Regions from separate parts of the Arthrobacter sp. SE2 genome, predicted to be linked through region 2. Evidence: riboswitches for the same ligand, from Rfam matches in the RefSeq annotation. Region 2 holds a riboswitch; the other holds the start of a gene.
The links. A riboswitch is a leader RNA that binds a small molecule or an ion and turns the genes downstream of it on or off. The one in region 2 is predicted to bind cyclic di-AMP.
Positions count from the first base shown of each region.

Region 1: it holds a riboswitch for cyclic di-AMP, as region 2 does, so the genes downstream of both, AC4CS3_RS17485 (aggregation-promoting factor C-terminal-like domain-containing protein) here and AC4CS3_RS13275 (NlpC/P60 family protein) in region 2, are expected to answer to the same signal.

Region 1 covers NZ_JBZAYA010000013.1:92,115-96,006, forward strand. Annotated here, with positions in the region: gene AC4CS3_RS17475 (response regulator transcription factor) at 1-358, shown strand, start outside; gene AC4CS3_RS17480 (sensor histidine kinase) at 370-1,848, shown strand; cyclic di-AMP (ydaO/yuaA leader) riboswitch at 2,013-2,186, shown strand; gene AC4CS3_RS17485 (aggregation-promoting factor C-terminal-like domain-containing protein) at 2,189-2,938, shown strand; gene AC4CS3_RS17490 (glycosyltransferase) at 3,099-3,892, shown strand, end outside.
Region 2 covers NZ_JBZAYA010000008.1:188,451-192,342, reverse strand. Annotated here, with positions in the region: gene AC4CS3_RS13285 (iron-dependent transcriptional repressor DtxR) at 1-161, shown strand, start outside; cyclic di-AMP (ydaO/yuaA leader) riboswitch at 288-495, shown strand; gene AC4CS3_RS13280 (M23 family metallopeptidase) at 498-1,316, shown strand; cyclic di-AMP (ydaO/yuaA leader) riboswitch at 1,462-1,628, shown strand; gene AC4CS3_RS13275 (NlpC/P60 family protein) at 1,634-2,398, shown strand; gene AC4CS3_RS13270 (HNH endonuclease) at 2,719-3,219, shown strand; gene mobA (molybdenum cofactor guanylyltransferase) at 3,257-3,892, shown strand, end outside.

The DNA.
Region 1 (3,892 bases), on a different contig from region 2:
AGTCCTGCTGCGCCTGCACCGCTTGGTCCAACGCTCAGGCGTGGCCGCGATGGACACGGCCGAACTGGTTGTAGGTGACTTGACCCTGAACGTAGACACACGAGAAGTTACCCGCGGCGGCGAAGACATTCCGCTCACGGCGACCCAGTTCGAGCTCCTCCGCTACCTCATGGAGAATCCCAAGCGCGTGGTCAGCAAGGCCCAGATCCTTGACCGCGTGTGGGACTACGATTTCGGCGGGCAAGCCAACATTGTGGAGCTTTACATCTCATACCTGCGCAAGAAGATCGAGGCCAACCACCCGCCCATGATCCACACGGTGCGCGGAGCAGGCTACGTCATCAAACCCGCCGAATAGCCGGGCTCCGAATGTCCGCACTCTCGGGTATCCCCCGCCAGACCGACCACAGCTGGTTCAATCCTTCAACCTGGCACTTGCGCACGCGCTTGATCCTTCTCTCCATGGCACTCCTCGTGGCCATCTGCGGTGCCGTCGGTGTGGTCAGCTACGCCTCCATGGATGTGTTCCTCACGAAACAGCTGGACCAGCAATTGGCGCAGGCCTCCCATGGCCGCCCACCGCAAGGCAACCCTGGTGGCCGTCCGGACCCCTTGGACCCCCGGGGCCAGAGCATCGGCACCCTGAATGCTCGTATTCTCGCAGGTCAGGTGAGCACCGATGCTGGATTCCTGTCCTCCGATGCCACCCGTGCGCCGTTGTCGCCCAGCGACGCTCGAATCCTGTCGGCGCTCCCCTCCGATGGCCGCCCGGTTGATCGCACCCTGTCCAATGGCGGCTACCGGCTGGTGGCCACCGAAACTCCCTACGGCGATGTTGTCATCACGGGGCTGCCGCTCGCCTCGAAAGAGGACACCGAGGCCTCGCTCGTCTGGACCATGGTGCTGGTTTCCTTGGGCGGACTGGTCCTGATCGGGCTGGCCGGAACCGTGCTGATCCGCCGCACCATGCGCCCCTTGGAGCAGCTCTCCGACGTCGCCACGAAGGTGTCGAAGCTTCCGCTCGACGCCGGTGAGGTGGCACTCGCTGTGCGCGTTCCGGCGTCGGCGGCCCACCCGAGCACGGAAGTGGGAAGCGTCGGCCATGCTTTGAACTTGATGTTGGACAACGTGTCCAGCGCCCTAGAGGCGCGCCAGCAAAGCGAAACAAAGGTGCGCCAGTTCGTGGCCGACGCTTCACACGAGCTGCGCACTCCGCTGACCGCCATCCGCGGCTACACCGAGCTCTTGCGCATGACAGAGACGTTCACCGAGGACGGGCGCAAGTCGCTGGGCCGGGTGCAGAGCCAGTCGGAACGCATGACCACCCTCGTGGAGGACCTCCTCTTGTTGGCCCGGCTGGACGAAGGGAAGGCCCCCGAGTTCACCGATGTGGATCTCACGCAGTTGGTGATCGAAACCGTCAGCGACGAGAAAGTCATGGCCCCAGGTCACATCTGGCAGCTCAAGCTCCCGGACGAGCCCCTCACGGTCCGCGGCGACACCACTCAACTCCACCAGGTTTTGGCGAATCTGCTCTCCAACGCCCGCAAGCACACGGAGGCGGGAACCACCGTGGTCACCGGCGTCATGCGGTCCGCCGACGGCAGCGCCGTGGTGACCGTGACTGACAACGGGCCGGGCATCCCGCCTGAATTCCAGGGCAGGATCTTCTCGCGCTTCGCCCGTGCCGACGCCGCCCGCTCCGGTTCCGAGGGCACGTCCGGGCTCGGCTTGTCGATCGTGGAATCCATTGTCCAGGCGCATGGCGGCACGGTCGAAGTGGCCTCGCGGCCCGGACGGACGGAGTTCGCGGTGCGGCTTCCGGCGCTCAGGACCGCCACGGCCTGAAAGGCCGCCCTGGAGGTCACGACGCCGGTGCGCGGCGAGCGCAAGTCGACGCACCGACGTCGTGACCTCCGTTACCTAAACGTGACTTAAGTAAGATCCTCCTGTACCGTCGAATGGGTGCGCTGGATCATTCCGGCCACCGCCGGGTAGGCGCCGAGCTCTGCCACTCCCCGGTGCCCAACAGTCCAGGCAGAGACGGGGGACCCAGGTCTCCGGGCAAGCGCTCATGTTGAGCCAGCCCTAGGGGTGAAGCCGTGCCGCCACGATTACCAGTGGCCACGGCCGGATGACCTCATCCGAATCCGACAGCTAACTCCGCAGGCGTCGAGAGGCAATCACCATGTCTGATTCCAAGAATCAGTCGCGCCCTGTTGCGCGCCACCGCGGCGAACCTGCCCGGAGAAACAAGTCACGTTCCACGTTGAGGCGAGTCGCCTCGAACCTCGGCACCGGCCAGCGCATGGCAGTTGTTGCAGGCGTCGTTGCTCTGTTCCTCGGTGCAGGCGCCGCCACCCAGGCCGCCGGACAGGCCATCAATGCCCAGGACATGAGCCGCACGTCCGAATCCCGCACGGCAGACCACTCAGCCACGCCGTCGGCCACAGCCACGCCGTCGGGGAGCGCGAGCCCCAAGCCCAGCGCCACGCCGACGCCGAGCCAAGCACCCGCCCCCGGTCCGGCCGCCGTCGCGGCCCAGGCTGCCGCACCGGCCGCGTCCGTGGCACCCCCTGCCCCCGTTGCACCCCCCGCTCCGGCGGCCCCGGCCGCTCCCGCCGCCGTCGATGATCCCTCCGGCGCCCAGGCCTATGCCGCAAGCATCCTTCCCTCCTACGGTTGGGGACAGGGCGAGATGTCAGCCCTGATCACCTTGTGGAACAAGGAATCGGATTGGCGCACCACTGCTACCAACTCCTCCAGTGGCGCTTATGGCATTGGGCAGTCGCTGCCGGCCGAAAAGATGGCGTCCGAAGGCGCCGACTGGCAGACCAACTACCAGACGCAGATCCGCTGGGGCCTGAACTACATCAAGGAACGCTACGGATCGCCGTCCGCGGCATGGTCCTTCCACTTGGCCCATAACTGGTACTAAACCAAGAGCCACGCGCAAAATACATCGAGGTCCGTCCCTTCGGGGGCGGACCTTTGCGTTTTTTGGCCAGGCATGTGATTTGCCACGCCGGTGGTACATCCACAGCCACGTCACAGGTTCCGCCTAAAGCCTTCATATTGTGCGACGGCACTGTGGATACATGACGCTCATCGAATCCACCTCCGGAACCCTGAAGGACGCCGCGGTGGTGCCGCCGGGCCTTCCCATCCAGGCTAAGACCCCCGTCCAGCGCAGCGGACGGCGTGCCCCTGTGGACACCCACACCGCCATCCCCGTCCTCGATGTCACGATCCCCGTCTTCAACGAGGAACGCGACCTCGAAGAGTGCCTGCGCAGGCTTCACGGCCATTTGCGCGAATACTTCCCGCATGGCTTCCGCATCACCGTGGCGGACAACGCGAGCACGGACAGCACCTTGAAGATCGCGGAGCGCGTGGCCAGGGAACTGCCTGAGCTCGCGGTTGTCCATCTTGAGGAGAAGGGACGCGGCAACGCCCTTCGCAAGGTGTGGCTCACATCGCCGTCGCCGGTTCTGGCGTACATGGACGTGGATCTTTCCACGGACCTCGCCGCACTGGCGCCCCTTTTGGCGCCGCTCATCTCCGGCCATTCGGACCTCGCGATTGGCACACGTCTCACACGCAACTCGCGGGTTGTCCGCGGCCCCAAGCGCGAGTTCATTTCGCGCAGCTACAACCTGATGCTGCACTCGTTCATGGGCGCCCGCTTCAGCGATGCCCAGTGCGGCTTCAAAGCGATCCGGGCAGACGTCGCACAGCAGATCCTCCCCCACACCATGGACAACTCGTGGTTCTTCGACACTGAGCTCCTGGTCCTCGCCGAACGCTGCGGCCTCCGGGTCCACGAAGTTCCCGTTGACTGGATCGACGATCCCAATTCCAGCGTCGACGTGGTACGCACCGCCCTGGCCGA
Region 2 (3,892 bases):
CTGAACTTCTGGTGCAGCTGGACGAGGGTGGAATCCGCCCCGGCGCCAGGGTTTCCCTGGAACGTGTGGGGGAGTACATCTCCGTTCGCGTGCCCAATATCGACGGCGCGCTGGAGCTGCCGCCCGAGGTTGCCTCGCACGTGTTTGTCACGGTCGCCTAGCCGGCCCGCCGATGCGGTCGGCAAAGGTAACGAAATTATTACCGCGGGGGCTTAATCCCCTATAGTTAAATACTGGCGCCGATACCAAAGCGTTACCTGATCCGAAGCCGAGTTCTGCCAGCGGATCAGGTGGATTAGTCCATTCACTGGCAGAAACGGAGGAACCACCATCGGCTGTCGAAAGACGGCCTTGGGGTGAAGTCCGTAGCAGGAGTGCGAACAGCGCAAGGCCCCTCCGGGTACCTTGCGTTTTGTGCCCTTCGCGCGGACCGGGTCCACGATCTCTCTGGCCCGAATCCGACAGCTAACTTCGCAGGCTTGCCAGAGAGGAAAACCTTGACCACGCAGAACACCAGGGGCCGCAGGCGCGCGTCCGGTCCTACTGCTGTGCTGCGGAGCACAACCGCCGTCGAGCACGACCGGCCCCGCGATCCCCATCGCGAACTTCGCCGCCGCAAGGGTCCCTTGCGGCAGATGGCCGAGTTCGCCGCCGCAAGCGGAGCAGGACAGAAGGCCGGAGTGGCCCTTGCCGCTACGGGCCTCATCCTGACGGTCGCCTTGCCGGGCGCCGGCGCTATGACGGCCACGCCCGAGTCAAACCAAACCGCCTTGGCAGTGGGCAGCCAGCCTGAGATTCCGGCCGCGGCGAGCGCCACGATCGACTTCAGCCGTGCTGCGGTTTCCACCACTGCAGATCCGGACACCAAGCTTAAGCAGCTCTTGAGTGCGCAGTCCGTCGGTACCATCAAGACGTCGTCCTCCAAGGGCACCCTGGGGGCGCCGCTGGACACCCTGACAACGGCCTCGCCTTTCGGCTACCGCGTGAATCCCATCACGGGCGGCTTGGGAGAGTTTCACCGAGGTCAGGACTTCGTGGCCCAGTGCGGCACCCAGGTCCATGCTGCCGCGGCCGGTAAGGTCACTTTCGCTGGCTGGCATCCGTATGGCGGCGGAAACCGCATTGTGGTGGACCACGGCAACGGCCTGGAAACCACGTACAACCATTTGTCGTCGTTCAACGTCCAGGTGGGCCAAACGGTCAGCCGCGGCGATGTCATTGCATTGAGCGGCACCACGGGCGCCTCCACGGGCTGCCACCTCCACTTTGAAGTCATGGTCAACGGCGACGTCGTTGACCCCCTGGGCTGGCTGTAGCCAATCCGATGGAAGCCTCTCGCATGCTTGTCACGCTCCGTGACCTGAATGTGACATTCAGCCAAAACTCATGTACCGTCTAAGACGCATCAACTTTTAGAGAGTTGATGCACTCGAGTGGATTGCCTAGCTCTGCCACTGCTCGAGGTTCCGTTCGCAAAACATCGTCTGGCAGAGGCGGGGGACCCACTTTTGGTCATCTTCACGGATGGCCTTGGGGTTAAGTCGCACAACTTCCGAGAGGGAGAAGTGTGGCCGGATGACTCCCATCCGAATCCGACAGCTTACCTCGCGGGCATAGGGAGAGGCCTCTTAACGTGTCTTCACGCTCTACTGTTGCGCGCCACCGTGCCGCGGTCACCAAGACCAACTCGCTTGCCGTTATCGCTAAGACTGTCGGCAGCAACGCCGGTGGCGTAGGCCGTCAGGCAGCGGTTATCGCAGCTGCTTCCGGTCTGGTGCTTACTAGCGGTATCGCAGCCAACGCTGCAGAAACCAATGTCCCCCGCGAGTCCACTTCGACCTCCGCCCTGGAAGTCCAGTCCATCGCCCAAGCCAGCATTTCGGCCGACTCCTCCGTCGCCATCAAGTACGAGCGCCCGGCGGTCTCCACCGAAGCTGCTCCGGTTGTCGCAGCTCCGGTTGCCACGCAGGAAGCTGCTCCGGCCACGCAGGCTGCGACGGGTGCCGCTACCGGCGCCTCGACGCTCTCTGTCACCGCTGCTGTTTCACCCGCCACGAAGGTTGCCAGCGGCAAGGGCGCAGCGATTGCTGCCGCAGCTTACGCTCAGCTTGGCGTTGCCCAGGACTGCACCGCCCTGGCTTCGAACTCCCTGGCCGCTGTTGGGATCAACTTCCACGGCTGGCCGGCAGACTACCTCTCCCTTGGCCGTACGGTCAGCGCTGCTGAAGCGCAGCCGGGAGACTTGGTCTACTACCAGAACGGTGGCATGGGCATGGCCCACATCGCCGTTTACGTCGGCAACGGCATGGCAGTCCACGGCGGCTGGAACGGTGGCACCACCGCCCTTTACAGCGTCAACGTTGGCTCCGGCCCGGTCTTCATCCGCGTTGGTGGCTAAATAGCTCCGGCTACATAGCTTCACTGGAACATCCCCGCTGGTCCGCCGGCGGGGATGTTCTGTTTTAACCAGCATGCGCTAAATCACTGCTCCAGGCAGTCTCAAAGGGACGATTCGAGGAGTATCTCCCGGGTGCGTGAAAGGTTCCGGCCATGTGTCCGGCACATGAACTTTGACCTACACCGCGCTGGAACTCCCGCAAGGATTCGTTGATCTGGCCTCCGGGTGTTTACTCTTAGGTTGTCGATCCACAGCCCGTACATGCAGAGGGCAGCCGGCCCTCGCGCCCCTGACGGGTGCGGCCGTGAAGAGGTACGTGCATGCGCACACTCGTTCTGAATGCTGGATATGAACCGCTGGCGGTAGTAACCTTCCGCCGGGCGCTGGTCCTTGTGCTCACCGGAAAAGCGAGCGTAGTGGCCGAAGGCGACGAGCCTGTCGTCGGGCCACAGGAGATTCTCGGACGTCCCTCCGTGATTCTGCTCAATCGCTACATCCGGCCGAGGTACAACACCATGACGGCGGTTACACGCCGCGGCGTCTTGCGCCGCGACGGTCACCGTTGCGCCTATTGCGGGAAAGCAGCGCACACCATTGACCACGTCCACCCCAAATCCAGGGGCGGCGCGGATTCCTGGGAAAACCTGGTGGCAGCGTGCTTGCGCTGCAACAACGCCAAGAGTGACCACACCCCTGCCGAGATGGGCTGGAAACTGAGGTTCACTCCGGCGGCGCCCACCGGGGCTATCTGGCAGATCAAGGAGCTTGAGAAACCTGCGCCCGCATGGGATCCCTTCCTCCTGCCCGAATCGGCGGCCTGAACCGGAATTGAGCCTGCTTCCCGGGTAATCTGGGCGGGTGGACTTTGATGCGGTGATATTGGCGGGTGGCAAGTCCTCCCGCCTCGGCGGCGTGCCCAAAGCCCAGTTGAGGTACGACGGCGCCACCCTCCTTCAGCGTGCCGTCGCGGCTTCGCGCGGCGCCGGGAGGGTCGTCGTCGTCGGACCGGATCCCGGCACTTTGCCGGACGGCACATTGACCGCACGGGAGGACCCGCCCTACGCCGGACCGGCAGCCGCGATCGCCGCCGGACTCTTCGCCCTAGGGCAAGACAGAGAAGCGCAAGACGGCGAAGGGCAAGACACCGAAGCGCAAGAAGGCGTGAGCCCGTCCCCGGAACATGCGCCCTGGGTCCTGGTCCTGGCCTGCGATATGCCCCTGGCCGCCGCCGCGGTTCCGGTCCTGCTTCGGGAACTTGCAGGCCACGAGGAAGCGGAAGGGGCCATGTCCGTATCCGCCGACGGCCGGAAGCAGCCGCTGCTCGGCATCTACCGGGTATCTGCTTTGCAACGGGAAGTGCTGGCAGCGGCAGAACAAGGTGGCCTGGCCAACGCCGCGGTCTTCCGACTGCTTGCTAGGCTTGATCTGCTGGCCGTGCCTGTCCCCGCGGGGTCCACCGATGACGTGGATACCTGGGACGATGCCGCGGCGCTT